Regions from separate parts of the Massilia sp. MP_M2 genome, predicted to be linked through region 2. Evidence: predicted binding sites of a transcription regulator. Region 2 holds the regulator's gene; the other holds the start of a gene.
The links. Region 2 encodes NrdR, which represses ribonucleotide reductase genes. Its sites were predicted from a motif close to CACNANATNTNGTG; they were not measured.
Positions count from the first base shown of each region.

Region 1 (14,918 bases), on a different contig from region 2:
TTCTGCTGAGCCTGACGGTGCTGTCGGGTTTCGTGTTCTCCGAACAGGTGTTCGGCCGGCCTCTCATGCTTGACCACAAGAGCGTGTTCGCACTGCTGTCGTGGGCGCTGTTTGCCGCGCTGCTGGCCGGGCGGCGCTGGCGAGGCTGGCGCGGCAAGACCGCGCTGCGCTTCACGCTGGCCGGGTTTGCCACGCTGGCGCTGGCCTATGTCGGTAGCCGTTTCGTGCTCGAAGTTATCCTGCACCGGGGAACCATCTGATGCGACTATTATTCTGGATTGCCTTTATCGCTCTCGTCGTCTTTGCCGTGCGCAGCAAGCTGCGCGCCATGAGCAAACGCGCGGCCGTGCCGCCGCAGGCGCGGCCTGGCGCTGCCAAGGCGCCGGTGCAGATCGAAGCGATGTCCCAATGTGCCCACTGTGGCATGTACTTCCCGGCCTCCGAATCGGTGCGCGCCGACGGCCACGACTACTGCTCGCCAGGCCACGTGCGCCTGCCGCCGCCGTAGGCGCAGGCCGGCCTTGACGCCACGCCGCATCCTGTCGCCCGAAGCGCGCGTTGCCCTGTGGCGCTCGCTGCAGACCTTCACGCTCACGCGCATCGTCATCGCGCTGGTGCTGCTGCTGTACTTCGGCCTGGACTTCGAGAACGGCGCGCTGCGTATCACGCAGCAGGTCGCCCAGATCTGCTTGGGCTACGCCATCATGGCGCTGGTGTTCTCGTTCGCTGCGCGCAGGCAGCGCCGCTTCCTGCTGCAGCTCGGCGTGCAGGTCGCGATCGACCTCTTGGTCATTTCGCTGCTGTACCTGGCCGCCGGCGGCATGCGCAGCGGCCTGGGTATCCTGTATCTGTTCCCGCTGGCCGGCGCCGCGATCCTCGCACCCTTGCTGCTGGCGCTGTTCGCGGCGGCGGTGGCCACGCTGTTTTTGCTTGGCCTGAGCGTGTGGCAACTGGTCGAAGGGTTCGACCCGCCGTTGATGCAGGCGGGCCTGTTCGGCGCGGCGTTCTTCGCTGCCGTGCTGGTGGCCAACCGCATGGCCGCGCGCCTGCTGGGACAAGAAGAACTGGCGGCCCAGCGCGGCGCCGACCTGCGCATCCAGCAGGCGATCAATGAAATCGTGATTGCCGACGTGGGCGACGGCATCCTGGTGGTGGGCGCCGACGGCACGGTGTTTACCGGTAACCCGGCGGCGCGCCGCATGCTCGGGCTGCAGGCCGATACGTCCGGCTTCCTGCTGCACGCGGCACCGGCTTTCGAGCCGCTGGCCGAAGCCTTCGATGCCTGGCTCGCCGCGCCCGAGAACGATAAAGCCTTCGTCACCGTCAAGCCGTACCGTGAAGGCGATGGCGCCGGCGACGTGCGCGGACGGCGCGACCAGCCGGTGCATGTCAAGCTGCGCTTTGCCCGCGTCGCCGCGCCCGTCGATGCAGTGGGCGAGGCGCCGGGTGAGGCGGGCGAGCGCAGCGTGATCTTCATGCAGGACGTGAGCGCCATCGAAAACCAGGCGCAGCAACTCAAGCTGGCGTCGATGGGGCGCCTGACGGCCAGCATCGCGCACGAGGTGCGCAACCCCTTGTCGGCCATCGGTCACGCGACGGCGCTGCTGGCCGAAGACCTGCACGGTCCGGCCGAAGTCCGGCTGCTGAAAATCGTCGGCGACAATGTGACGCGCGTGAACCGCATGGTCGAAGACATCCTGCAGCTGTCGCGCAAGGCCCAGCCCAATGGCGAGCCGGTGCCGCTGGGCGTGTTTCTCGAGCAGCTGAAAGCCGAATTCTGCGAAATCCACGGCCTGGCCGGTGATATAGTCTATATCGGCGATCCGGGCGGCAGCGCCGTACGGTTCGACCCGCTGCACCTCCACGAAGTCCTGCTCAATCTGCTGAACAACGCGGTGCGCTACGCCAGCCGCCAGCCGGCCAGCATCCGCATGTTCCCGGCGCGCGATGCGGCCGGGCGGCGCGAACTGCACGTGCAGGACGACGGCCCCGGCATCACGCCCGAAGTGCGCGACCACCTGTTCGAGCCGTTTTATACCACCTCGAGCAAGGGCACCGGCCTTGGACTCTACCTGGCGCGCGAACTGTGCCTCAACAACGATGCGAAACTCGATTATGAATACCGGTTCGACCCGTCCGCGCTGGGCCCGCGCAAGGCCAGCGGCCGTTTTGTCATCACCTTTGCCCTTGCCTGACGTGGCCCGGGAGCCGTCATGAGCGCGCCGCGCGTCCTGGTGCTCGACGACGAGGCCGACCTGCGCGAGCTGCTCGAGATCACGCTGCTCAAGATGGGCCTGGATGTCGACAGCGCCGCCACGCTGCGCGAGGCGCGCGCGCTGTTCGACGAGCGCGATTACGCGCTGGTGCTGACCGACATGCGCCTGCCCGACGGTCTGGGCCTGGAGCTGGTGCGCGAAATTGGCGCATCCGGCAAGGGCACGCCGGTGGCCGTGATCACCGCCTACGGCAGCGCCGAAAACGCGGTGGTGGCGCTCAAAGCCGGCGCGTTCGACTACATCGCCAAGCCGGTGGCGCTGGACGCGCTGCGCGTGATGGTGCGCGCGGCGCTCAAGCAATCCGAAAGCGCTGCGCTTGGTGGCGGCGCTGCGCCCGACTCGCGCATGATCGGCAGCTCGGCCGCGATGGCGGCCTTGCGGGCCCAGATCGCCCGCCTGGCGCGCTCGATGGCGCCGATCTCGATCACCGGCGAATCGGGCAGCGGCAAGGAGCTGGCCGCGCGCGAGATCCACGCCCAGAGCTCGCGCGCCGCGAAACCCTTCATCGCCGTGAACTGCGGCGCGATTCCCGAAACGCTGATGGAGGCCGAGTTCTTCGGCTACCGCAAGGGCGCTTTCACGGGCGCGTCCGACGAGCGCGACGGTTTTTTCCAGGCAGCCAACGGCGGCACCCTGATGCTCGACGAGGTGGCCGACCTGCCGCTGGCAATGCAGGTCAAGCTGCTGCGCGCGATCCAGGAGCGGCGCGTGCGCAAGATTGGCGCTACGGTCGAGGAGCCGGTCGACGTGCGCATCATCAGCGCAACGCACCAGGATCTGGCGCGCTGCGTCGAAACGGGCAAGTTCAGGCAAGACCTGTTCTACCGGCTCAACGTGATCGAGCTGGGGTTGCCGCCGCTGCGCGAGCGCCTGGATGACCTGGCGCCGCTGGTGAACGGCATCCTGCAGCGCCTGGCCGGGGCAGGGCAGGCCACGCTTGGGGCCGGCGTGCTGGACGCGCTGCGGGCGTATTCGTTCCCCGGCAATGTGCGCGAACTGGAAAACGTGCTGGAGCGGGCCTTGGCGTTTGCCAACGATGGCGTGATCGAAGTGGGCGATCTGTCGCTCAAGGCGGCGCGGCCGCTCGAGCCGGCGCGGGTCGAGCTGGCGCCGCCGGCAGTCGCACCGCCCGCGCCGGCTGCGGCTCCGGCTGCTGCTGCTGCTGCTGCTGCTGCTGCGCCCCTCCCGGTCGCGTTCGCCGCGCCGCCGCCGGGTGTTGGTCCCGCCGACTTGCCCGGCAACCTGCCGGAATACCTCGAACAGGTCGAACGCGACATCATCGGCCGCGCCTTGCAGCACACCCAGTTCAACCGTACCCAGGCAGCCAGCCTGCTGGGGATCAGTGTCAGGCAGCTGCGCTACCAGATGCAGAAGCTGGACATCACGGCGCCCGAGGATTGAACCGATTTACGGTTCATACCGGGTGCATGTCCTGTGACTGCACGTTGTCATTTTGTGCACGTTTGCCGGTGCATGGTGCACAGCGATTGGGCAAGCGCGCATCGCATTGATGATTGCTTGAGCAGCTCATCCACGGTAGCTGCCGCCGATGTTAGCGCTCGCTAACCGCGCGCCGCCCGCCGTTTGGGGGACCCCTGAAAGTCAAGGGTTCGCACGCTTTAAAACGGCAAATATTGCGGATTTATTCACTTGCCGCTGCGGGTTCGAGGTACTACAATTAGTCTCATATCAAGGCTGGACACTACATGTAGTGGTAGCCACTCGGTAGTGATGGGATTGATGGCACCAGGGTCCAACCGGTGTTTCTTTTCTCAGCAAGCGGTTTCCAAACACACCACATTGCACTTGTACTGACTATTCTTGCCCTGCTTTTCTGGTGCGCCGCACGTTGGCCGCCGGCCGGCAGGGATTCGTTTTGCTAATTTTTTGCGACATATTTGCTAGTTGTTTGTTCGGAGACCGGGGGTGCGCGCAGCACCGGGCGGTTTTCATGACGACAAACGGCGGCCCGTCCGCTCTCCTGGAGGCTCAATGCACCAAGCACAGAACATCTCGATCAACCCGCACGCCGCCCAAGGTGCAACGCCAGCTGGCGCCACCCCGGCCGACATCGTCGCCCGCGGCGACTACCGCGTCATCCGCCGCAACGGTTCGGTGGTGGCGTTCGAGCCGCACAAGATATCGGTCGCGATGACCAAGGCCTTCCTGGCGATCGCCGGCGGCCAGGGCGCCGTGTCGGCGCGCATCCGCGAGCTGGTCGAGCAGATGACCAATAACGTCGTCGCCGCGCTGGTGCGCCGCCAGCCGAACGGCGGCACGTTCCACATCGAGGACGTGCAGGACCAGGTCGAGCTGTCGCTGATGCGTTCGGGCGAACACGATGTCGCGCGTGAATACGTGCTGTACCGCGCCAAGCGCATGGAAGAGCGCCGCGCCGCGAAAGAAGCCGCCGGCGGTACTGCCGTCGTCGCGCCGCAGATCCACGTCATCGATGGCGGCGAGCGCCGCCTGCTGGACATCAACACGGTCATCAATCTGATTGGCGCGGCCTGCGCCGGCCTGGAAAAACACGTCGATGCCGACGCGATCCTGGCCGAGACCATGAAGAACCTGTACGACGGCGTGCCGGTCGAAGAGCTGCACAAGTCGGCCATTCTGGCTGCGCGCGCGCTGATGGAAAAAGACCCGGCCTACAGCCAGGTCACGGCCCGCATCCTGCTGCACACGATCCGCAAGGAAGTCTTCGGCCGCGAAGTGGCGCAAGCCGGCGCCGCCGCCGAATACCTGACCTACTTCCCGCAGTACATCGCCAAGGGCATCGCCAACGAGCTGCTCGACGAAGAACTGGGCAAGTACGACCTCGAGCGCCTGGCCAAGGCCATCGTCGCCGACCGCGACCTGCAGTTCGGCTACATCGGCCTGCAAACCCTGTATGACCGCTACTTCCTGCACGTGCGCGACGTGCGCATCGAAATGCCGCAGGCGTTCTACATGCGCGTGGCGATGGGCCTGGCCCTGCGTGAAGACGACCGCGAAGCGCGCGCCATCGAGTTCTACAGCCTGCTGTCGTCGTTCGATTTCATGAGCTCGACCCCGACCCTGTTCAACTCGGGCACCCGCCGCTCGCAACTGTCGTCGTGCTACCTGACCACCGTCGGCGACGACCTGGAAGACATCTACGACGCCATCAAAGAGAACGCGCTGCTGTCGAAGTTCGCTGGCGGCCTGGGCAACGACTGGACGCCAGTGCGCGCACTCGGTTCACGCATCAAGGGCACCAACGGCCGCTCGCAAGGCGTGGTCCCGTTCCTGAAAGTGGTCAATGACACGGCCGTCGCGGTCAACCAGGGCGGCAAGCGCAAGGGCGCTGTCTGCGCCTACCTGGAAACCTGGCACCTCGACATCGAAGAGTTCCTCGACCTGCGCAAGAACACGGGCGACGATCGCCGCCGCACCCACGACATGAACACGGCGAACTGGATTCCCGACCTGTTCATGAAGCGCGTGATGGAAAAGTCGCACTGGACGCTGTTCTCGCCATCCGAGACCCCCGACCTGCACGACCTGACCGGCAAGGCCTTCGAACAAGCTTATCTGGCGTACGAAGCCAAGGCCGAGCGCGGCGACATGGCGGTCTTCAAAAAGATCGAGTCGCTCGACCTGTGGCGCAAGATGCTGTCGATGCTGTTCGAAACCGGCCACCCATGGATCACGTTCAAGGACCCGTGCAACATCCGTTCGCCACAGCAGCACGTGGGCGTCGTGCATTCGTCGAACCTGTGCACCGAGATCACGCTCAATACCAGCGCCGATGAAATCGCCGTCTGCAACCTGGGCTCGGTCAATCTGCCGCAGCACATGAAGGGCGATGGCCTCGATCACGTCAAGCTGCAAAAGACGATCCGCACCGCGATGCGCATGCTGGATAACGTCATCGACATCAACTACTACGCTGTCGAAAAAGCGCGCAACTCGAACCTGCGCCACCGTCCGGTCGGCATGGGCGTGATGGGTCACCAGGATTGCCTGCACATGATGCGCATCCCGTTCGCGTCCGACAAGGCCGTGCAGTTCTCGGACACGTCGATGGAAGCGGTCTGCTACTACGCTTACCTGGCCTCGACCGAACTGGCCGAAGAGCGCGGCCGCTACGAGACCTACACCGGTTCGCTGTGGGACCGCGGCATCCTGCCACAAGACTCGATCCAGCTGCTGGCCGACGAACGTGGCAGCCAGTACCTGGAGCAGGATACGTCGTCGACCATGGACTGGACCCCGGTGCGCGAGCGCATCAAGCAGTTCGGCATGCGCAACTCCAATTGCGTGGCGATCGCCCCGACTGCGACGATCTCGAACATCATCGGCGTCTCGGCCTGTATCGAGCCGACGTTCCAGAACCTGTACGTGAAGTCGAACCTGTCGGGCGAATTCACCGAGATCAATTCGTACCTGGTGCGCGACCTGAAGGCGCGCGACCTGTGGGACGAAGTCATGATCGCCGACCTGAAGTACTTCGACGGCTCGCTGTCGAAAATCGACCGTGTCCCGCAAGACCTGCGCGACCTGTACGCAACGGCATTCGAAGTCGAGCCGAAGTGGCTGGTCGACGCTGCGTCGCGCCGCCAGAAGTGGATCGACCAGGCCCAGTCGCTGAACATCTACATGGCCGGCGCATCGGGCAAGAAGCTGGACGAAACCTACAAGCTGGCCTGGCTGCGCGGTTTGAAGACCACGTACTACCTGCGTACGATCGCCGCGACGCACCTGGAAAAGTCGACCACCCGCACCGGCGCGCTGAACGCCGTGTCGGTCTCGGGCGGCCTGTCCGGCGGCCTGTCGGCCGGCGAGAAAGCGCCAGTTGCACCGGCGCCGGCAGCGGCGGCGAATATGGCGACGGCGACGGCGACGGCGACGGCAGCAGCGACCGAAGAAGACGGCGCCGCATGCTATCTGCGTCCGGGTGACGACGGTTTCGAGGAATGCGAAGCCTGCCAGTAAGCCGCGCAGTCACTGAGTCATGGAGGGCGAGCCGCCTGCAAGGCCGGCTCGCCCCCCAGCAAGTCAGCGGCGGCCCTGGTCGCCGACAACACGAATAACCAACGGATCAACGTGCCCCGGTCGCAGTCGCTGCGCCAGCGCACCACAAAAGGAATCACCATGCTCAATTGGGACGACGAACCAACCAGCGCCCTGCGCGCTCCGCAAGCCGACGCCGACCTCGCCATCGTGCCTGTCGCCGAAGTGGCAAAACGCGTCAACGCCGACGACAAGCGCATCATCAACGGCCAGACCGACGTGAACCAGCTCGTGCCATTCAAGTACAAATGGGCATGGGACAAGTACCTGGCCGGCTGCGCGAACCACTGGATGCCGCAAGAAGTGAACATGCAGCGCGACATCGAGCTGTGGAAAAGCCCGAACGGCCTGTCGGAAGACGAGCGCCGCCTGGTCAAGCGCAACCTGGGCTTTTTTGTCACCGCCGACTCGCTCGCCGCGAACAATATCGTGCTGGGCACCTACCGCCACATCACGGCCCCCGAGTGCCGCCAGTACCTGCTGCGCCAGGCGTTCGAGGAAGCGATCCACACGCACGCCTACCAGTACATCGTCGAGTCGCTGGGCCTGGACGAAGCCGAGATCTTCAACGCCTACAACGAAGTCAAGTCGATCCACGACAAGGACCAGTTCCTGATCCCGTTCATCGACACGCTGACCGACCCTGAATTCAAGACCGGCACCACCGAAAACGACCAGAAGCTGCTCAAGTCGATCATCGTCTTCGCCTGCCTGATGGAAGGCCTGTTCTTCTATGTCGGCTTCACGCAGATCCTGGCGCTGGGCCGCCAGAACAAGATGACCGGCGCCGCCGAGCAGTACCAGTACATCCTGCGCGACGAATCGATGCACGTGAACTTCGGCATCGACGTGATCAACACGATCAAGATGGAAAATCCGCAGCTGTGGACCCCGGAATTCCGCGAAGAGATCAAGGCGCTGTTCATCGAAGCAGTCGACCTCGAATACCGCTACGCCGAAGACACGATGCCACGCGGCGTGCTGGGCCTGAACGCCCCGATGTTCAAGGGTTACCTGCGCTTCATCGCCAACCGCCGTGCGGTGCAGATTGGCCTGGAGCCGCTGTTCCCGAACGAAGAAAATCCGTTCCCGTGGATGAGCGAAATGATCGACCTGAAGAAAGAGCGTAACTTCTTCGAAACGCGCGTGACCGAGTACCAGACTGGCGGTACGCTGAGCTGGGATTGATGCTGGGGCGTCCATCGCCCTGAGTCAGTCGCACACAAAAAGCCCGGCGGTGGTTCAGCCGGGCTTTTTTTCGCCTGTCGCGCGCAGCCCGTCGATGTTGACCTATGATGGCGATCTTTCAAGCCTGACCAGGAGACACCCTTGAACGCCAGCACCTTGCTGCTTCCCGCCCTCATGCTCGCCGGCCTGGCGTCGGTATCCGTCGCCCACGCTGCGCCACAGGTGGCCGCGGGCCGCACCATCTTCCAGAACAACTGCGCCAGCTGCCACACGGTCGATGCCGGGCTCGCGCCGCTGGCAGGCCCCGGCCTGTTCGGTGTCGTCGGGCGCAAGGCGGCGGTTGTCAACGGATTCAATTATTCGGCGGCGCTGGCCAAGGCCGGCGCGAGCGGCACGGTGTGGACGCGCGACGAACTCGATGTGTTCCTGCTCGACCCGGCCAGGCGCGTGCCCGGCACCACGATGCCGGTTGGCGTGCCGGACGCACAACAGCGCGGCGCGCTGATCGATTACCTGGCCAGCCTGCAAGGCACTGCCGCTGCTGCTGCTGCTGCTGCTGCTGCGCCAGCGGCTGCCAAAGCCGCTGCCGAGCCTGTACCAGCAGCATCGCGCGCCGGTGCCTGGACCGAAAACCAGCCCGGCAAGGTCTATCACATCAAGCCGACCGACCTGGCCGCGCCATTTGCGACGGACAGCGTTGGCAACAGCGCGCGCGTGCAGGCGCGGCCCAACGGCACGCTGCCGACCGTGATGCCCGGCTTTACGGTCAGCGTGTTCGCGCAGGACGCCGACAAGCCGCGTGTGGCGCTGCGCGCGCCGAACGGCGACGTGTTCCTGGCCGCGACCGGCGCGGGCGCGATCAAGGTGCTGCGCTCGAACGATGGCAAGAAGGCCGACAGCGCCGGCGTGTTCGCCACGGGCCTGGCGCGTCCATACGGCATGGCGTTCTGGCCGAGCGGCGCCAATCCGCAGTATCTGTATGTGGCCGGCGTCAACACGGTGGTGCGCATCCCGTATCGCAATGGGGACCTGACGGCGCGCGCCGCGCCGGAGGTCGTGATTGCCGAACTGTCCGAGACCAGTGGCGGACACACGACGCGCACGCTGGCGTTCTCGAAGGACGGCAAGACGCTGCTGCTGTCGATCGGTTCGGCCACCAACGTCGCGGCCGACATTGGTCGCACGCCGCCAGTGCCGCTGGCGCAGTGGGAGCGCCAGCACGGCCTGGGCGGCGCCTGGGGCGTGGAGACGGACCGCGCCACCGTGATGGCATTCGACCCGGACGGCAAGAACCGTCGCACCTTCGCGACCGGCCTGCGCAACTGCGTGGGCCTGCTGGTGCTGCCGAGCACCGGTGACGTCATGTGCAATGTGAACGAGCGCGATGCGCTGGGCGACAACCTGCCGCCGGACTACCTCACGCGCGTGAAGCAGGGCGGCTTCTACGGCTGGCCGTGGTACTACATCGGCGACAACGAAGACCCGCGCCTGGCCGGTCACCGGCCCGACCTGAAGGGCAGGACGATCACCCCGGACGTGCTGCTGCAGGCCCATTCGGCGCCGCTGGGCATGGTGGCGTATCACGCGCCCAAGGGCGCGACGAGCGCGTTCCCGAAGGAATACGAGGGCGATGTGTTCGTGGCGCTGCACGGCTCGTGGAACCGTGGCGTACGCACCGGCTACAAGGTTGTGCGCGTGTTCATGAAGAACGGGGTGCCCACCGGGCAGTACCAGGACTTCATGAGCGGCATGGTGGTCAGCGACCGCGATGTGTGGGGCCGGCCGGCCGCAGTCGAAGTCGCGCGTGATGGCGCGCTGCTGGTGCTCGACGATGCCGGCGGCACGCTGTGGCGCGTGGCGCCGGGGCGCTGACAAGAAGGCAGCACCCGCGTGCACACGCGAGCGCAGATGCGCTAGGATGGACATCTCCTATTTGCAGGGACGACCATGACACCGCATACCTTCAGGCTGACCCTTTGTGGCGTGGCTTTGCTGGCCGGGTGCGCCGGCATACCGCCCGCGGCCGTCAAGCCGACGCTGGTTCTCGAAGACTATGTAAAAGGCGCGCCGCCCGACGCGGCGTGCCTGGCGTTGGACGATGGCGCGCGCGCCCGGGTTACCAACCTCGGTTTCGATCTGATGGCGAAGGACATGGTGGTCGCGCCCACGGCCGGCGGGCCGGCGGATGGGGCGCAGCGATCCGTCTACCTGGTACCGCTCGGTAGCCACCCGGTGGAGCGAATGGCGCGGCAAATGGATGGCTCGTTCCATTCGGTATTCGTCAATTGCCAAACTCGACTGGCCTATATTGCCAAACGCGGCAGCGTCAGCGACAGTATCTATTGGTTCGGACCGTTCGATCTGTGAGTCGATTCAACGCCGGGTTGAAACGCGCGCGTTAATCCAGCGTCATTTGCAGAATCCCCGTCAATTCAGGCGCGCTGGCTTATTTGGCCGACCATATTGCGCGACTTGTTTCCGATTCTCGGTTGCGCGCACACAAAGAAAGCACGTAGTTTACGCGATTGAATTTGTCAAATCGGGAAGATGTGATATTGTCGCGGGCATCGGGCAAATCGATCGAATAATAAGGCGCTGAACCAAACAGTATGCACGGACGCGAAGCGAAAAGAACAAGCCGCCTTGCCTGACCAATTGCTCAGGCAAGGCGGCTTTTTCTTTTCGCACCTGCAAGGGTAGCGCTGTGACGACGCTGGAACAGTGGCCTGTCGACGTTGGCTGAAGCGCTGCAACTGTGAGGAGTTGCAGCAGTTCAGCCGGTGCCGGATTCATTGGCGCATATCGATCTTCGGCGTGCGTCGATGAATAACTCGCCGGTCAACAACGATCTGGCGGGTTTTAAACCCTGAGCGTATTTCTCATCGCAGATGAAGGAGAATTAAAATGGCAACCGCAAAAAAAACAGTTGTAAAGGCAGCAGTGAAGAGCGCGCCTTCGTCCACGACGAAGTCGACCGCAAAGGCTGCAGCAGAGAAACCAGTCGTGAAAAAAGCCGCGACCAAGGCCACCACCGCCAAGACCACCACCAAGGCAGCAGCCAAACCGGCAGCCCGGGCAGTGAGCAAGCCAGCAGCGAAAACCACGGCGAAACCTGTTGCAAAGAAAACCACTGCAACCAAAACTGCCGCGACCAAAACCACGGCGACCAAAACCACTGCCGCCAAGGCAACGGTTAAATCGACCGCCAAGTCGTCCGCAAAGCCTGCAGTAAAGAAAACCGTCGCCAAAACTGCAGCAAAGCCAACGGTAAAGAAAGCCGTCGCTAAAACTGCAGCCAAGCCGGCAACCAAGAAAGTCGCTGCCAAGTCCGCAGTAAAGCCGGCAACCAAGCCAGCAACTAAAGCAGCAACCAAGCCAGCAACTAAAGCAGCAACCAAGCCAGCAACTAAAGCAGCAACCAAGCCAGCAGCTAAAGCAGTAACCAAGCCAGCGGCTAAAGCAGCAACCAAGCCGGCAGCCAAGCCGCCAGCAAAGAAAGCAGCAGCCAAACCGGCAGCCAAGCCAGCGGCAAAGAAAGCGGCAGCGAAACCTGCAGCCAAGCCAGCCGCAAAGAAAGCGGCAGCCAAGCCAGCCGCTAAACCTGCAGCCACGAAAACGTCGGCCAAGGCCGCTACCAAAGCGCCGGCTAAATCGGCCACCAAGTCGACTGCTAAATCGACCACCAAGTCGGCAGCTAAAGCGCCGGCCAAGTCGACTGCCAAATCAGCAGCCAAGCCGGCAGTAAAGAAAACCACCGCCAAGCCAGCCGCTAAAACGACGACCAAAGCTGCCGCCAAGCCGGTCACCAAAAAAGCAGCCACCACCAAGGCAGCTGCCAAACCGGTCGCCAAAAAAGCGGCCACGACCAAAGTAACGGCAAAGCCCGCAGCGCAAAAAGCAACCGTGACCAAAGCCGCAGCCAAACCAGCCGCCAATAAAACTGCTGCTGCAAAGCCGGCCGCTAAAAAAGCGACCACGACCAGCACTGCGGCCAAACCAGCCGTGAAAAAAGCCACGCCAGCCGTGACCAAAGCTGCTGCGAGCGCGACCGTGGCGGCCAAACCTGCTGCCACCAAGACCGCTTCTGCCAGCGCCGCTGCTGTCAAGACGGTCGCCGCCAAGCCAGCTGTCACCAAGGCCGCTGCTACCAAGACTGTCGCAGCCAAGCCAGCCGCCACCAAGCCAGCCGCCACCAAGCCAGTTGCCGCAAAGCCGGAGCTGAAGGCCGAAACCAAAGCCGACATCAAAGCCGACACCAAGCCGGAAGTCAAAGCCGATGCGAAGGCAGACGTCAAAGCAGAGGTCAAAGCAGACGTGAAAGCCGACGCCAAGCCCGAAGCGAAGAAGCCGGCCGCCAAGAAGGCAGCCACCAAGCCGGTAGCAGCTGACGCGAAAGCAGGCGACGCGCCTGCCGCCGCGCCGGCAGCGCCAGCGGCCACGCAAGCAAAAAGCGTGATCGCGCCAACCGCCTGGCCATTCCCGACCAGCAGCCGTCCGTAATCGCGAACGTCGCCCTGCCTGCCGCGCGCCTCGTGCAGCATGGCAAGCAGGGCGCGCTTCAGGCACAATGCCGCTGTGTGATCCTTCGCACAGCGGTTTTTTTTTGAGGAGAGTCCGTGCTGTCCATTCTTCAGTTTATCGTCGATATCGTCGCAGGCCTGCTGGGTGGGGTGCTGTTGCTGCGCTTCTGGACGAATGCCATCCGCGTGCGTCTTCCCGACCAGATTCGCCAGTTCGTCCACACCATCACCGACTGGCTGGTGATGCCGCTGCGGCGCGTGGTGCCGGGTACCCGCGGCTACGACTGGGCAAGCCTCATCGGCGCCTTCCTGGTGGTCCTGGTGGCCAGCACGGTGCTGTTGCTTGCCGGCGCCAGCGGCGAGACGATGCTGCTGTATGCGCTGCATCGCTTCCTGACCTGGATCCTGTATGGCTTCATGGCGCTGTTGATCATCGAAGCGATCTTCAGCTGGGTCAATCCGAACGCGCCGCTGGCGCCGTTCGTGCATGCGCTCAATCAGCCGTTGCTGCGCCCGATCCGGCGCGTGGTCAAGCCGATCGGCGGCATGGACCTGTCGGTGCTGGTGGCGCTCGTGCTGATCCAGATCCTGCTGTTCGTGCTGCGGCAGGTGTTCGGCTACGTGTAGATCGTTGTCGCTGACGGTAGCGTGGGCGGGTTTCCCGCCCACGCGTTCAACGTTCCTTGGTGCACCACGAAATCAGCTGGATCTGAACGCGTGGACGGCATAGCCGTCCACCCTACGATGAAAAAAGGCCTCTGCATGCAGAGGCCTTTTTTATGTCCCGAGCGGCGCCTTCGTTTTAGCGGAACTTGCTACCGAACGCCTGCTCGAACTGGGCGTCGAATTCCTGCGGCGTGAAGCGGTGGTTCTGGCCACCGGCCGACGCAATCTTGATCGCGCCCAGCAGGCTGGCGATGCGCCCGCTCGTGGCCCAGTCCAGGTCATTGGTGATGCCGAACAAGAGGCCCGCGCGATAGGCGTCGCCGCAGCCGGTCGGGTCGACCACGTTGGTTGCCGTCACGGCTGGAATCTGGATGTGTTCACCGCCCGCGTAGATGTCCGAACCGGCTTCGCCGCGCGTGATGATCAACGCCTCCAGGCGCGCCGCGATGTCAGCCTGGGTCAAGCCCGTGCGGTCCATGACCATTTCGAATTCATAGTCGTTGCACGCCAGGTAGCTGGCCTGCTCGATGAACGTGATCAGCTCTGCGCCCGAGAACATCGGCAGTTGCTGGCCCGGGTCGAACATGAACGGCACCTTCTGTTCGGCGCAGTCGCGCGCGTGCTTGATCATGCCGTCGCGGCCGTCGGGCGAAATGATCGCCACGCGGATCGCGCCCTGGTCGGCCACGTTGTTCTGGTTCGAGTATTCCATCGCGCCCGGGTGGAAGGCGTTGATCTGGTTGTTGTCCTGGTCGGCCGTCACAAAGCACTGCGCGGTGTAAGCCTCGGGGATCGTGCGGATGCCGCGCGTCTCGAGTCCCTGTTCCTGCATGCGCTTGAGGTAGTCGCCGCCGTCCTGGCCGAGCGTACCCATCATCAAAGGCTCGCCGCCCAGCTGCTTGAGGTTGTAGGCGATATTGGCCGCGCAGCCGCCGTATTCGGTGCGCAGCGTCGGCACCAGGAACGACACGTTCACGCGGTGCAGCTGGTCGGCCAGCAGCGTGTCGCCGAAGCGGCCGTGGTATTGCATGATTTTGTCGAACGCGAGCGAGCCGCAGATCAGGGCGGTTTTGGTCATGGGGTGGCTTTCATGGATAAAACACTGCGATGTGGTAGCCGGATGGCTGTGCGCCCTCCAGCCTGAAATGGATGCGCACTGGCTGCTCGCCGCGTGCGGCGAATCCGGTGGGCGCGGCAGCGGCAGCGCCGGCGTAGTCGCGCGGGCCGAACA
Region 1 covers NZ_JBCHJF010000004.1:70,633-85,550, reverse strand. Annotated here, with positions in the region: gene RCH14_RS10695 (cytochrome c biogenesis protein CcsA) at 1-260, shown strand, start outside; gene RCH14_RS10690 (PP0621 family protein) at 260-508, shown strand; gene RCH14_RS10685 (ATP-binding protein) at 522-2,195, shown strand; gene RCH14_RS10680 (sigma-54 dependent transcriptional regulator) at 2,214-3,677, shown strand; gene RCH14_RS10675 (ribonucleoside-diphosphate reductase subunit alpha) at 4,269-7,235, shown strand; gene RCH14_RS10670 (ribonucleotide-diphosphate reductase subunit beta) at 7,395-8,501, shown strand; gene RCH14_RS10665 (PQQ-dependent sugar dehydrogenase) at 8,643-10,373, shown strand; gene RCH14_RS10660 (hypothetical protein) at 10,449-10,868, shown strand; gene RCH14_RS10655 (hypothetical protein) at 11,381-12,562, opposite strand; gene RCH14_RS10650 (histone) at 12,552-13,001, shown strand; gene RCH14_RS10645 (YggT family protein) at 13,118-13,648, shown strand; gene RCH14_RS10640 (carbohydrate kinase family protein) at 13,824-14,765, opposite strand; gene RCH14_RS10635 (DUF3426 domain-containing protein) at 14,776-14,918, opposite strand, start outside.
Region 1: RCH14_RS10675 (ribonucleoside-diphosphate reductase subunit alpha) is a predicted target of NrdR. The motif match lies at 3,977-3,990, and genes of this name have one in related genera.

Region 2 (14,918 bases):
GCCATCATGGACGGCATCGGCATCACAGCCACGACGACCCAGGACATCTGGCGCGACCACCCCGAGAAAGTGCTGGGCTCGACGCTGGCGTTCGCGAAAGCCAATCCGAACACGTGCCGCGCGATGATGGCCGCCATCTTAGAGGCGAGCAAGTGGATCGATGCGTCGCTGGCCAACAAGAACAAGATGGCCGAAGTCATCGCCGCCAAGTCGTACGTCAACACCAGCAAGGACGCGATCGACCAGCGCATCATGGGGCGTTACCAGAACGGCATGGGCAAGACCTGGGACGACGCGAACCACATGAAGTTCTACAACGATGGCCTGGTCAACTTCCCGTTCCTGTCCGATGGCATGTGGTTCATGACGCAGCACCGCCGCTGGGGTTTACTCAAGACCGATCCGGATTACCTGGCCGTGGCCACGTCGGTCAATCAGGTCCAGTTGTACAAGGACGCGGCATTGATGACCAAGACGCCGATCCCGGCGGGCCTGCTGCGCACATCGAAGCTGATGGATGGCACCGTGTGGGATGGCAAGAACCCACAGGCGTATGCCGCGTCGTTCAAGGTCAAGGCTTGACCATTCACCCGTACTGCAAGGAGCCGTCATGAATGCCCTGTTGAAATCCGTTCCCAACGAGCCGGCGCCAGCGCCGGTGGCTGTCAGCGGCCCGGCGCGCACCGCCACGCCGCGCAAGCCAGCCGCCGGCGCCCTCGCCAGGCGCCGCGCGCAGCCATTCGCCACGGCGGTACGGCGCGTGGCGCCGCCGCTGACCGGCATCGCGCTCGTGCTGCTGGTCTGGCAGGTGATCGCTGCGCAGAACGAGGCGTTTCCGTCGCCGCTGGTGACGTGGCGGGCGGCGCTCGAACTGTTTGCCGACCCGTTCTACCGCAACAGCCCGAACGACCAGGGCATCGGCTGGAACGTGCTGGCGTCGCTGCAGCGCGTGGCGGTGGGCTTTGGCCTGGCGGCACTGGTCGGGATCCCGCTGGGCTTCGTGATCGGACGCGTGCAGTTTGTTAGCCGCATGTTCGGCCCGATCATCAGCCTGCTCAAGCCGGTCTCGCCGCTGGCCTGGCTGCCGATTGGCCTCCTGGTGTTCAAGTCGGCCGACCCGGCGGCGATCTGGTCGATCTTCATCTGTTCGATCTGGCCGATGATCATCAACACGGCCGTCGGCGTGCAACGCGTGCCGCAGGATTACATGAACGTGGCGCGCGTGCTGAACCTGTCGGAGTGGAAAATCCTCACCAAGATCCTGCTGCCATCGGCACTGCCGTACATCCTGACCGGCGTGCGCCTGGCGATCGGCACCGCATGGCTCGTCATCGTGGCGGCCGAAATGCTGACCGGCGGCGTGGGCATCGGTTTCTGGGTGTGGGACGAGTGGAACAACCTGAACGTGGCGCACATCATCATCGCCATTGCCATCATCGGCGTGGTCGGCCTGCTGCTCGAACTGGCGCTCGTGTCGCTGGCACGCGCACTGACCCACGAACAAGTGGCTAACTGAAAGGGTTTCGATCATGGATGAACTGCAAAAGAAATTCATCGACATCACCGGCGTCGAGATGGCGTTTCACACGAAGAAGGGTGTGTTCCCGGCGCTGCAGGGGATCGACCTGACGGTGTGCAAGGGCGAATTCATCACGCTGATCGGCCACTCGGGGTGCGGCAAATCGACGCTGCTGAATCTGGTCGCCGGACTGCTCAAGCCGACGGCAGGCTTGCTGATCTGCGCGGGCCGCGAGATCGGCGGGCCGTCACCGGAGCGTGCGGTGGTGTTCCAGAACCATTCGTTGTTGCCATGGCTGACGTGCTACGAGAATATCCATCTGGGTGTCGAGCGGGTGTTTGGCGGGTCTGAATCGCGCGCGCAGTTGCGTGAGCGGACGCTGGAGGCGCTGGCGCTGGTGGGTCTCACGAGCGCCGAGACCAAGCGGCCGCATGAAATCTCGGGCGGCATGAAGCAGCGCGTCGGCATCGCGCGGGCGCTGGCGATGCAGCCGAAGGTCTTGCTGATGGACGAGCCGTTCGGCGCGCTCGACGCGCTCACGCGCGCGCACTTGCAGGATGAGCTGCTCAAGATCGTGGCGGCCACGAAATCCACGGTGGTGATGGTGACGCACGATGTGGACGAGGCGGTGCTGCTGTCGGACCGGATCGTCATGCTGACCAATGGCCCGGCGGCCACGATCGGCGAGATCGTCGCCGTGGGGCTCGAGCGGCCGCGCGACCGGGTGGCGCTGGCGCAGGATGCGCGCTACACCGAGCATCGCCGGCAGGTGCTGGAGTTTTTGTACCGCAAGCAGGCGCACCCGGCGGTGGCGGCCTGATTACGTGGCTTTTTTCTTCTGCACCTGACGCTGCTGCTGCTTGCGCTGCGTCTGGTTGCGGTTCTGTTTGCCTTCGTGGAGCGCGGTGGCGTCCAGCTTGGCCTGCTCGGCGGTGCGCAGCTCTTCCTTGTCGTCGTGCGCGACAAAGTAATCGTTGGCCTGCGCATCGACTACCAGCTTGATCGCCGCTTCGTCGGTGAGGTCATACATCTCCGTGAGGAGCGTGGTCACCTCGTCGAGAAAATCTTCATAAGTCATGGTGCGATCATCCTAATGTAAGCGGAACACAAAAAAGCCAACCCGAAGGTTGGCTTTTTTGCTGAATCTTTGGTAGGCCGTGCGGGATTCGAACCTGCGACCAACGGATTAAAAGTCCGCTGCTCTACCAGCTGAGCTAACGACCCGAAGAAGCAAGATTATAGGGGGCGACACGGGCGCTGTCAAATGCCGCGCCCGGTCTATGTCTCACGTGTGCCTCAAGCGTGTGACATGCCGGTGTGCTTACTTCAGGGACGCCAGGCGATCGCGTGCGGTCTGCGCGGCGCTTGAGTCGGGGTACTTCGCCACCAGCGTCTGGAGCGACTTCTTCGCGTTCTTGTTGTCCTTGAGCAGGGCGTAGCTGCTGGCGATATTGAGCATCGCGTCCGGCACCTTCTGGCTCGTGGCGTAGGTGGTCGTGACGACCTGCTGCGCCGCAATGGCTTTTTTGTAGTCGCCCAGCGCGTAGAAGGTATTGCCGAGCCAGTACTGCGCATTCGATGCGTATGGCGACTGCGGGAACTGCCGCACGAACTCTTGCAGCGCGACCGAGGCGCCCTTGTAGTCGCCCGCCTGGAACATGGCGGTGGCGGCTTCGTACGCGGTTTTTTCGGTTGGCAGCACTTCAGCGGCCTGGCCGTCGATGACTTCGGCGCGCGGCTCGACCTTTTTCAGGCGCGCATCGAGGTCGGCGTACAGCTGCTTCTGGCTGTTCTGCGCTTTGGCGACTTCGTTGGCCAATACTTCGATCTGGCCGCGCAGGCGGGCGATTTCCTGCATCGTCTGCTCGTGCTGGTTGAGCATCTCGATCTGCGCCGTCTTGTCCGATTTGCTGTCGATCCGTGCGGTCAGGTCGCGCGTGATGTTGTCGACCTTGGTGCGCAGGTCCAGGATGGCCTTGCGCGCTTCTTCGTCGTCGAACGGGCCGGCGGCCGCGTGCAGCGGCATCCACAGGGCCAGGACGAGGCATGCGAGGCGGGGCTTGGACAGTTTGATCATAAGCGTTGTGTTCTTTCTACTAAGCCGGTTACTTGAGCGATTGCCGAGATAAAACAAGGGGCGGGTAGCAGTCTGCACTGCGTCCCGCCCCCTGTCAATCGAACCTGTCCGGCTTGTTCAGCCGAATCGATTATTGATAGACGATGTCTGCGCGGCGGTTTTCAGCCCACGATTCTTCGTTGCTGCCGGTGGCTTTTGGCTTTTCTTCGCCCAGCGACACGGCTTCGATCTGGCCTTCCGATACGCCCATCGAGGCCATCGAACGACGCACGGCTTCAGCACGCTTCTGGCCCAGGGCCAGGTTGTACTCGGTGCCGCCGCGTTCATCGGTATTGCCCTGGATCAGGACCTTACGCGAGGTGTTCTTGGTCAGGAAACCCGAGTGGTTCTGGACCACTGGCTGGCCATCAGCGCGCACGACGAAGCTGTCGTAGTCGAAGTAAATGCTGCGCTTGGCCAGAACGCCTTGTGGGTCGTTCAGCGGATCGACGCTGCCGGTCTGGACCGGGTTGATGTCACGTGGATCAGCAACTGGCGCTGCCGGCGTTGGCGATTTCTCGACGACCGGGGTTTCGTTCAGCTTAGGCGCCGACGAGCACGCGGCCAGCAGGGTTGCGGTGGAAACGATGAAAGCTACACTCTTGAAGTTGCGCATGGATTTTCTCCTGTTATGTTGAGGTTTTACTTCTTACTTCATGAAGGGACCCCAGCTGGGCTCCCGAATGTTTCCCGCTTTGGTCGTCAAGCGTTGCTTGACTCGTCCATCCACAGACACCACGGCCAGCGAGGTGCGACCGCCACCCTTGGTTGCATACATGATGTACTTGCCGTTAGGCGAAAAACTCGGTTCAGTGGCCCCATCGGCCAGGCGCAGTTCCTGGCCGCTGGCCAGGTCCATCGCATATAAGGAGTAAGCGCCGCCGCGCTGCGAAATCCAGGCCAGCGTCTTGCCGTCGGACGACACGCGTGGGCTGATGTTGTAGTTGCCATTGAACGTCACGCGGGTGGCATTGCCGCCCGCTGCGCTCATTTTGTACACCTGAGGACCACCGCTGCGGTCGCTCGTAAAGTAAATGGTCTTGCCGTCGGCCGAGAACTGTGGCTCGGTATCGATGGCCGGGTTGTTGGTCAGGCGCTTGTGGCCGGTGCCACCCGAATTGACCGAATAGATCTCGGTATTGCCGTCCTTCGACAGGGCCACGGCCAGGGTCGAGCCGTCCGGCGACCACGATGGCGCCGAGTTGTTGCCCTTCTGATTCGAGACCACATTGCGCCGACCTGTCATCAGGTCTTGCAGATACACGACCGGCTTGCGGTCTTCCATCGACACGTAGGCGACTTTTGATCCGTCCGGCGACCAGGATGGCGAAATGATCGGCTCCTTGCCCTGGGTGGCGATGACTTCGTTCTCGCCATCGGCGTCCGACACGGCCAGGATGTAGCGCTTGGCGGCGCTGTCGGCCTTGACGTAGGCGATGCGGGTCGAGAAGATGCCGCGCACGCCGGTCAGCTTTTCATAGACATCGTCGGCAATGCGGTGCGCCTGCAGGCGCGTGTAGCGGGGCTGGACTTCGCCACCCATCTGCGAGATTTCGCCGCCCTTGACGGTGTCCATCAGCTTGTAGCGGATCGCGAAACGGCCATCCGGCTGCTTCGACACGCTGCCGACCACGAGCGCATCAGCGCCGCTGGCCTTGAAGGCAGCCAGGTTGATGGTGCCGGCATCGCGGTCGCTGATGACCTGGCCGGCGTCGATGACCTTGAACACGCCACTGCGCTCGAGGTCGGCGCGGATGACGGCCGAGACTTTATCGGGCGCGACGGATTCGTCGGCGAAGGCCGCAATGGCGACCGGAATCTGGTTGCTGCCGACACCGGCGATTTCGATTTGCAGCTGCGCATTGGCTGCTGATCCCATGGCGAGGGAAGCGCTAAACAGCAGGAAATGGATTTTTTTCATAGTTTCTCTTGTAAAACTGGTTCGAACCGAATCAATCGTAATCGCGCATCGAGAAATTCACGTCAAGCGTACGCTCCACGGTCCCGTCCTTCTTTTTGGGCAGTGGCGATGCTTTCTTGATACCATTTTCCACTGCCCTGTCAAATTCTGGCACACCGCTGCTTTTCACCAATCGAACCGACATGATTTCACCGGTTGGCAACTGGTCCACGCGGAACGTGGCGCGTGGATTTCCCGACACATCGGTGTTACCCGGATAGGCCGTGCTGCTCTTGATGGCCGCCGTGATCGCGGCGATATAACCGCCGTCCGATTTCGGGCCCGTCGATTTCGCGGCGCTGCCGCTGCTCCCCATGGCGCCGGCCATGCGCTTGAGTTCGTCGGCACGCAACTTCGCGAGCTTGGCGTCTTCGGCAGCGGCTGCCTTGGCTTTCGCCGCGTCCGCTTTCTTCTTGTCGGCGGCCGCCGCCACCTGATCGGCTTTCTTTTTCTCGTCCGCTTCTTTTTTCTTTTCAGCAGCGGCCAGCGCTGCGGCTTTCTTTTCGGCTTCTTTCTTTTTCTCTTCGGCTTCCTTCTTCGCCAGCAGCTCTTTTTCTTTTTCCTTCAGCTTGCGCTCGGCCTCGTCCTTCTTCTTTTGTTCGGCGAGCTTTTCTTCACGCTCGCGTTTTTCCGCGTCACGTTTCTCGGCCAATGCCTTTTTCTTTGCTTCCTCGGCCTTGCGTTCCTTCTCGCGCTGCAGCGCGATGTCTGGCGCTGGCGTCGGGGCCGGTTGCTCGACCACCGGTGGCGGTGGCGGCGGTGGTGGTGTGCGCACCGGCTCCGGTTCAGGCGCCGGTTCCGGCTCAGGGGTTGGCTCTGGCTGCGGTGCAGGCTCGGGCGGCAGCTCGGGGGCGGCGGCCGTCTGCACCGACATGTCCCACACTTCCGCTTCGACGGTGATCGGCGTCTTGGCCGTCCAGCTCACACCAATCCACAGAAACGCCAGCAACGCGGCGTGCACGACCACTGCCAGCAGGAACGATGGCAGGCGGCTCGGTTCGGGCGGCACGTGGTACGGCACGCCGGCGTTGTCTGGCTTTATTTCGGGCATATTCTAGGCATCAATGCATCGACATCACTGCGTGGCCAGGCCAACGCGGTTGATACCCATCTTCTTGGCTTCCGAGATCAGTTGGATGACGTCGTCGTACTTGCTCTCGCGGTCGCCCGCGATCAGTACCGGATAATCCGGGTGTTCTTCATGCAGCGCGCGCAGGCGCTGAAGCAGGGCGGAGCGGTCGGCCACGTCTTCCTGGGCCACGCGCCCTTTGCCTTGCACACCGATCGACAGGCGATTCTCGGGCTCGATCGAAATCTGGATATAGGTGTCAGGCGGCAGTGCCGATTTCTCGGCGCGCGGCAGGTTCACCACGCTCGGCGCCTGGTTGGCCGGCACTGCCATGAAAATAATGAGCAGCACCAGCATCACGTCGATGTAGGGAACGACGTTGATCTCGGATTTGAACTTGCGGCGACGTCCACCGCGCATGCTGCTGGAAAAGGCCATCGACAGGCTCCCTGAATCAGCGCGACTGGCGCTGCAGAATGTTCGAGAATTCTTCGACGAAGCTCTCGAAGCGGTTGGCCAGGCGGTCGATATCGTGCGTGAAGCGGTTGTACGCGACGACGGCCGGGATCGCGGCAAACAGGCCGATCGCGGTGGCGATCAGTGCCTCGGCAATACCCGGCGCGACAATCGCCAGCGTGGCTTGCTCGACGCTGGCCAGGCCGCGAAACGCGTTCATGATGCCCCAGACGGTGCCCAAGAGGCCAATGTACGGCGAGACTGAACCGACCGAGGCCAGGAAGTTCAGATGCGATTCCAGTGCATCGAGTTCACGCTGGAACGAGGCGCGCATGGCGCGGCGGGCGCCGTCGAGCACCGAGTTCATGTCGAGCGTTTCGCGCGAAGCTTGCTTGCCCTTGATGAATTCACCCATGCCGGACTCGAAGATGCGCGCCAGGGCGCCGCTCTGGTCGCGCTGGCTGCTGGCGCTCTGGTGCAGCGTATGCAAGTTGCCGCCGGCCCAGAAACTGCGCTCGAACTGTTCGGTTTGCGCACGTGCAGCGCGGATCGCGAATACCTTGCGGAAGATGTACGTCCAGCTCACGATCGACAGCAGCAACAGCAAGGCCATGATCAATTGCACCAGTACGTGGGCATTGCCGATCAGGGCGACGAATGAAAGGTCTGGGGTGACGGTCATGGGCTATTTATTTAGGTATGTATTCAGGCGGCACGCATTTTAGCAGCCACGTGGTCGGGCAAGGGGCGCGGGCGCATTGTGGCAATATCGACACAACACACGGTGACGGCGGCCGTATTGAGCAGGGTGTCACCGCGCCAGGCCTGCTGCATGAACTGAACCGATGCGCGGCCCAGCCTGGCAACACTGGTTTGTATCGTCAACTCGTCGTCGAGGCGCGCCGCCCCGTGATAGTCGAGCGTGACGTTCTTGACGACGAAGGCGGTGTTGTCCGCATCCAGAAGGGCTTGCTGCTGCACGCCAAGTGCGCGCAGCCATTCGGTACGGGCGCGTTCGAAGAATTTCAGGTAATTGGCATAGAAGACAATGCCGCCAGCATCGGTATCTTCGTAATACACCCTGACTGGCCAGTTAAATACTGAAGACATCGTTACTGCCGATACATGAAAATGAGAAACATTCTACGCGAGTTTCCTTCTCGACATCACCGTAACAGGACTTCGAGTGTGGAAATTACTGACGTACCCCTGGCACAAAATTGTGCTTTTGAGCGGTAGTAGACTTGAAGCTTGGCAAAAAGACCAATCACTGTAACATTTTCTCACAAATGGCGGGCACGCTCTCGGTTGCCCTCGACGGTACCCGCCCAGCCGCCTGCGCGGCCGCTCGACAGGTCAGGCGCGCTTGATCGTGAATGGCGAAAAGCCCTGGCAGGTTGGCATCATTTCGATGCTGTTGACGTTGACATGGGGTGGCAGCGTCGCAATCCAGTAGGCAGTGTCGGCAATATCCTTCGCGCTCAGCGGCGTCGTGTCTTCGTAGACCTTGGACGCAGCCGAATCGTCGCCCTTGAAGCGCACGTTGGAGAATTCCGTGCCGCCGGACAGCCCCGGCGCCAGGTTGGTGGCGCGCACGCCGGTACCGACGAGATCGGCACGCAGATTGAGCGTGAACTGTTCGACAAACGCCTTGGTCGCGCCGTACACGTTGCCGCCCGGGTAAGGGTAGTGGCCGGCGGTCGAGCCGATATTGATCACCAGCCCGCTGCCGCGCGCAACCATGTCGGGCAACACGAGACGGGTCATTGTCACCAGGCCTTTGCAATTGGTGGCGATCATGGTTTCCCAGTCTTCCAGCGGCACTTCGTGCGCCGGCAGCGTATTGAGGGCCAGCCCGGCGTTATTGATCAGCACATCAATCTGCTTCCAGTCGGCCGGCAAGCCGGCCAGCGCCGTCTCGATCGATGCGCGGCTGGTGACGTCCAGCGTCACCGGCAAGGCGGCGTCGCCCAGCTCGGCTGCCAGGTCGGCGATGCGATCGGTGCGGCGGGCCGCCAGCACCACGCGGTGGCCGTGCAAAACGAAGGTGCGCGCCATTTCGGCGCCGAAGCCGGCCGATGCGCCGGTGATGAGGACGATCATGATGAATCCTTGAAAAGGGCAGTAAGCGGAAAGTGCGAAGGCTGATGCAGGGTTGCAAAATTGTAGCCGAAATGATCAGGACGCCGTGGCGGGCAGACGATTGCGCCCTGGCTGGTCACCAAGACGGCGCTTTCCTTGCCCTTCAATGGGGAGTTCAGTACAATTTGCGGACTTTACGTCTCACGTAACTGGCGAAACACTGCGCAAGCGCAACCGATTGGTGCGCGGCGCGGCAAAGGTGGGGTCCCACCGGGGAACGTGAGATGCCATACGCCGTTCGCCTGGGCAGCCATCAACCGGTACGCGTTCGATCGCGGCTGCCCGCGCCCTTTGGCTCCCGCACCCGCATACAGCGCCGCTCGTTGCCTGGATTACTATCGATTGGAGTTTTACATGTTTGCTAAAGACCATACGCTGGCCAATGTCGATCCGGATCTGTGGAATGCCATTCAGAAGGAAAACGTCCGTCAGCAAGACCACATCGAACTGATCGCGTCGGAAAACTACACCTCGCCAGCCGTGATGGAAGCGCAGGGCTCGCAACTGACCAACAAGTACGCCGAAGGCTATCCGGGCAAGCGCTACTACGGCGGCTGCGAATACGTCGACGTCGTCGAGCAGCTGGCGATCGACCGCCTGAAGCAACTGTTTGGCGCGGAAGCAGCCAATGTGCAGCCGAACTCGGGCTCGCAAGCCAACCAGGGCGTGTTCTTCGCTGTGCTCAAGCCTGGCGACACGATCATGGGCATGTCGCTGGCCGAAGGTGGTCACCTGACCCACGGCATGCCACTGAACATGTCGGGCAAGTGGTTCAACGTCGTCTCGTACGGCCTGACCGCTGAAGAAGACATCGACTACGAGGCCCTCGAGCGCCAGGCGCACGAGCACAAGCCGAAGATGATCATCGCCGGCGCCTCGGCGTTCTCGCTGAAGATCGACTTTGAACGCATCGCCAAGGTGGCCAAGGCGGTCGGCGCTTATTTCATGGTCGACATGGCCCACTACGCCGGCCTGATCGCTGCGGGCGAGTACCCGAATCCGGTGCCGTTCGCCGACTTCGTCACCTCGACCACGCACAAGTCGCTGCGCGGCCCGCGCGGCGGCATCATCCTGATGAAGGCCGAGCACGAGAAGATCATCAACTCGGCGATCTTCCCGGGCATCCAGGGTGGCCCGCTGATGCACGTGATCGCCGGCAAGGCCGTTGCGTTCAAGGAGGCGCTGACCCCTGAATTCAAGACCTACCAGCAGCAGGTCGTCAAGAACGCCAAGGCACTGGCCGACACGCTGACCGCACGTGGCCTGCGCATCGTGTCGGGTCGCACCGAATCGCACGTGATGCTGGTCGACCTGCGCGCCAAGAATCTGACCGGCAAGGAAGCCGAAGCGATCCTGGGTCAGGCTCACATGACGTGCAACAAGAACGGCATCCCGAACGACCCGCAAAAGCCGTTCGTCACGTCGGGTATCCGCCTGGGCAGCCCGGCCTTCACGACGCGCGGCTTCATCGAAGAAGATGCCGTCACCGTCGGCAACCTGATCGCCGACGTGCTGGACAACCCGCACGACGCCGCGACCATCGAGCGCGTCAAGGGTGAGGTCAAGAAGCTGACGGCCAAGTACCCGGTCTACGCTGCCTGATCTGGCTGACTTTGTCTATCCGGGCCGGTTCGCTGGCCCGCTAGTCTCCATGTAGTATTCCAGCCCCGGCGCCATGAAATGTCCCTTTTGTCAGCATGAAGATACCCAAGTCCTCGATACCCGCGTATCGGAGGAGGGGGACGCCATCCGGCGCCGGCGCCGCTGCGGCAAGTGCGACAAGCGCTTTACCACCTATGAGCGCATCGAACTGTCGATGCCGATCATCGTCAAGAAGAACGGCAGCCGTACTGAATTTGCTTCGTCGAAGCTGCGCGGCAGCCTGATGCTGGCGCTGCGCAAGCGGCCGGTGGCGGCCGAAGCCATCGACCAGGCGGTGGCCTCGATCGAAGAAAAGCTGCTCACCAGCGGCCTGCGCGAAGTCGACACCGGCCATGTGGGCGAGCTCGTGATGCAAGAGCTCAAGGGCCTCGACAAGATCGCGTATATCCGCTTCGCTTCCGTCTACAAGAATTTCGAAGACCTGGATTCATTCCAGGCGGCGCTGGTCGAAGTCGGGCATCAGCGCAAGCTCGACAACTAATCCCTTCCCGAGGTTCCCCGAACGGCGCGGCGCACGCTTGCGCCGCCGCACGGGCGTGCAAGGCCGGCCTGATAACGTCGTAGCTCGTTATCGGGAGGCTGGCGTGCGAATCCATTCACATTGTGGTTTTACGCTCATCGAAGTGCTGGTGGCGCTGTTCGTGCTCGCGATTGGCGTCGTCGGTGCCGGCGCGGCCCAGTTGGCGGCCGAGCGCACGCGCCAGCAGGCGTCCTTGACGGCCGAAGCGGGCCAGCTCGCCAGTTCGCTGGCGGCGCGCATGGGCGCCAATGCAACCGTGGCCCGCCTGCCCGCTGCGGACAATCCCTATCTTTCGCTCGACTACGACGCTGCTGCCGACGGCCCGCCTGTCGCCGCCGCCGCGTGCTTCGGCAGCGCCATATGCGATCCGCTCGCGCTGGCGGCGTTCGACCTCGATGAGACGCGCCTGCTCGTGCATGCCCGCTTTCCCGGCGGGCGCATTGCCGTGTGCCGCGATGCGGCGCCGTGGGATGCCGGCAGTCGCCGCTATCGGTGGGCCTGCAGCGGCGGGGCGCATGCGGCGGTGGCGATCAAGATCGGCTGGCTCGGCAATGACGACCTGCCGGCGTTCGTGCTGATGGTGGCGCGATGAGGCACTACCGTCACCCGTGCGCGCGCCAGGCCGGCTTCACCATCGCCGAGTTCATGGTGGCGATGGTACTGGGCCTGGCCGTGCTGCTGGCGGCAGGCTCGCTGCTGATCGGCGCCACGCGTGCGCACGCCGCGCTGCTCGAAGCCGCCGAGATGGACGACGCCGGCCGCTATGCAACCGATGCGCTGGCGCGCGCGGTGCGCCTGGCGGGCCACGTCGACTGGGCGGCGCATCCCTCACCCGACCCGGCGGCGCCGGCTGCCATTGCCGGGCTGGATGCGTCGTCGCTGACCTACGCCGGCGCCGGCATCGATGACCCGCTACCGCTTGCTGTGAATGGCAGCGACGTGCTGGCGCTGCGCTTTGCCGGCACCGGCGCGCCACCAGCTGGCGATGGCGGCACGCTCGACTGCGCCGGCTTTCCGGTGCATCGCGAGCAGGAAGGGTGGAGCATTTTCTATGTCGCGCGCAATGCGCAGGGCGCTGCCGAACTGCGCTGCAAATACCGCGGCGCCGGCAACTGGTCGTCCGATGCCGTGGCAGGGCGTGTCGACAGCTTCCAGGTGCTTTACGGACTCGATACCGATGGCGACGGCACGCCCAACCGGTATGTGAACGCGAGCGCGATCCGGGCGCTGGATGCGGCGCTGGTGCTGGCCGGGTCGACAGCCAGCGAGCGTGACGCCGATCTGCGCACGCGCAGCCACTGGAAGCGCGTTGCAAGCGTGCGGGTGGGCTTGCTGCTGCATGGCCCACGCCAGCCTCAGGGCAGCGGCGCGCACCTCGTGCATTGGCTGTTTGGTCCTGGCTACGACGGTGCACTGGCCGCTGCCGACCCGGGTGTCCGGCTGGCGGCGGCCGACCTCGATCGCGGCGGCGATGCGCGCCTGCGCAAGGTGTATGGCGCGGTGATCGGGCTGCCGATCGCGCTGCCCGTTTTGGGATCGGCGGTGCCGCCCGCTGCGCCACCCGCTTTGCCTCCCGCGCCACCGCCTGCTTCGCCGCGCGCTGTGCCATTCACCGCGCCGCCCTTGGCCGCGCCTTGAGCCGCACATGCGCAACCGACACTTCCCCATGCCACGGCGCCAGGCTGGCATTGCGCTCATCACTGCGCTCGTGCTGATGCTGGCCGTGCTCATGACCGGCATTGCCTCGGCGCGCGGTGCGCTGCAAAGCACCCGTGCAGCGGCGTACGAACGCGATCGCGTGCTGGCCATACAAATGGCCGAGGCCGCCTTGCTCGATGCCGAACACGATATCGCCGGCGGCGCAGCGCCGGGCTCGGCGCGCGCCAACGCGATTCTTGCCGGTAGCGCGGATGCCTTCGTCGGTGGCTGTCTTGGTGCCCGCCCGTACAGCGGCTTGTGCGTGCACGACGCCGACGCCAACCGGCAACTGTCCAGACTGGCTGATGATGCAGGGCCGGCCATCGCGTTCGGCACGTTCACCGGCACCACGCTGCCGACCGGCGAGGGCGGTTTGCCGCTCGAGGCGCCGCGCTACCTGATCGAACTGATGCCGGCGCCGGGCGACGGGCAGCTCTACCGCATCGCCGCGCGCGGCGTCGGCAGCATGCCCGGCGCCAGGGCCGCCGTCCAGGCCTACTACCACATGCCATCGGCCGGCGCGCACGGCCGGCGCGTCGGCTGGCGCGAGATCGGCAACTGGTCAGCATTGATTGTTGCCGCCGCCGAATGAGTCAACGGCGCAAACAAGGAGCAAGGTCCATGACGCGATATCGCACTGGCTTCACGCTGATCGAGCTGCTGGTCGTGCTGGCGGTTGTCGGCATCCTGACATCGGTCGCCTACCCGTCGTATGCGCGCCAGATCGTCAAGGCCCGCCGGGTCGAAGCCCAATTGGCGCTGCTCGACCTGATGCAGCGCCAGGAACAATACCGCGCGCAGCATCACACATATATTGCGTTCTCGATCGCCGCCAGCACCTTTGATGCAGGCCAGTTTCGCACCTGGCTGGGTAGCAGCGCCGCTGCCAGCGCCTATGAGCTCGATGGCAACGCCTGTCCGGGCCAGCCGCTGGCCGCCTGCATCGTGCTGCGTGCGCGGCCTGGCACGGCCAACGTCAACGCCGCATTTTCCGATCCGGAATGCGGCACGCTGACGCTGGACAGCACCGGCGCGCAGGGCGCCAGCGGTGCGTCCTCACGCTGCTGGCCATGACGGCCCCAGTCGTCCACGCGATGGTCCGCTCCAGCCTGCGAAACCGCTGCACCGGGCTGTCCCTGTCCGAGCTGGCCGTGGTGCTGGGCATGGTGGCGATCACGGCGTCGCTGGCGGCGCCCGGCCTGCACCGGATCGTGCAAGGCCAGGAACTGCGTGTCGCCGCTAGCGACCTCTACAGCGCGGTTCAGCTCACCCGTTCGCTGGCCATTGCCCGCAACGAACCCGTGCTCCTGACATCGAACGATGCGGCCGGCATCGACTGGTCGCGCGGCTGGACCGTGTATGTCGATCGCGATCACAACCGCCAGGCGGGCGCGGGCGACGACATCCTGGCCGTGCGCGCCACGCTGCCGCAGGGCGTTCAGGTGGGCTATTCCTTTGCCAGCTCTGCAGCCCCGCAATACATCGCCTACAATGGCGCGGGACGCAGTTGCAGCGATACGGGTAGCGCCGCGGCGCGGCCGGGCACGCTGTCGCTGTTCCACGGCGGCGCGGTACGCCGTATTAAAATCAATATGCTTGGCCGGGCGCGCCTGTGTAATCCGGCCCGCGACGCCGGCTGCGACGGCGCCGCCGCACCGCCCTGAAACAAGCCTGGAACAAGCGCTTTGTACGGCGCGCATCGATGAAAGACCACGTGACGCACGACAGCCAACCCATTCTCAACGACACCGAAGGCATGGCCGCGGCGCTGGCCTG
Region 2 covers NZ_JBCHJF010000001.1:2,775-17,692, reverse strand. Annotated here, with positions in the region: gene RCH14_RS00120 (CmpA/NrtA family ABC transporter substrate-binding protein) at 1-582, shown strand, start outside; gene ntrB (nitrate ABC transporter permease) at 611-1,516, shown strand; gene RCH14_RS00110 (ABC transporter ATP-binding protein) at 1,530-2,339, shown strand; gene RCH14_RS00105 (hypothetical protein) at 2,340-2,597, opposite strand; tRNA gene RCH14_RS00100 (tRNA-Lys) at 2,668-2,743, opposite strand; gene ybgF (tol-pal system protein YbgF) at 2,841-3,596, opposite strand; gene pal (peptidoglycan-associated lipoprotein Pal) at 3,727-4,251, opposite strand; gene tolB (Tol-Pal system beta propeller repeat protein TolB) at 4,285-5,556, opposite strand; gene tolA (cell envelope integrity protein TolA) at 5,588-6,646, opposite strand; gene RCH14_RS00075 (biopolymer transporter ExbD) at 6,671-7,102, opposite strand; gene tolQ (protein TolQ) at 7,119-7,802, opposite strand; gene ybgC (tol-pal system-associated acyl-CoA thioesterase) at 7,826-8,230, opposite strand; gene RCH14_RS00060 (SDR family NAD(P)-dependent oxidoreductase) at 8,477-9,223, opposite strand; ZMP/ZTP riboswitch at 9,398-9,517, shown strand; gene glyA (serine hydroxymethyltransferase) at 9,617-10,864, shown strand; gene nrdR (transcriptional regulator NrdR) at 10,938-11,405, shown strand; gene pilV (type IV pilus modification protein PilV) at 11,509-12,036, shown strand; gene RCH14_RS00040 (PilW family protein) at 12,033-13,082, shown strand; gene RCH14_RS00035 (PilX N-terminal domain-containing pilus assembly protein) at 13,090-13,734, shown strand; gene RCH14_RS00030 (type IV pilin protein) at 13,764-14,216, shown strand; gene RCH14_RS00025 (GspH/FimT family pseudopilin) at 14,213-14,806, shown strand; gene ribD (bifunctional diaminohydroxyphosphoribosylaminopyrimidine deaminase/5-amino-6-(5-phosphoribosylamino)uracil reductase RibD) at 14,845-14,918, shown strand, end outside.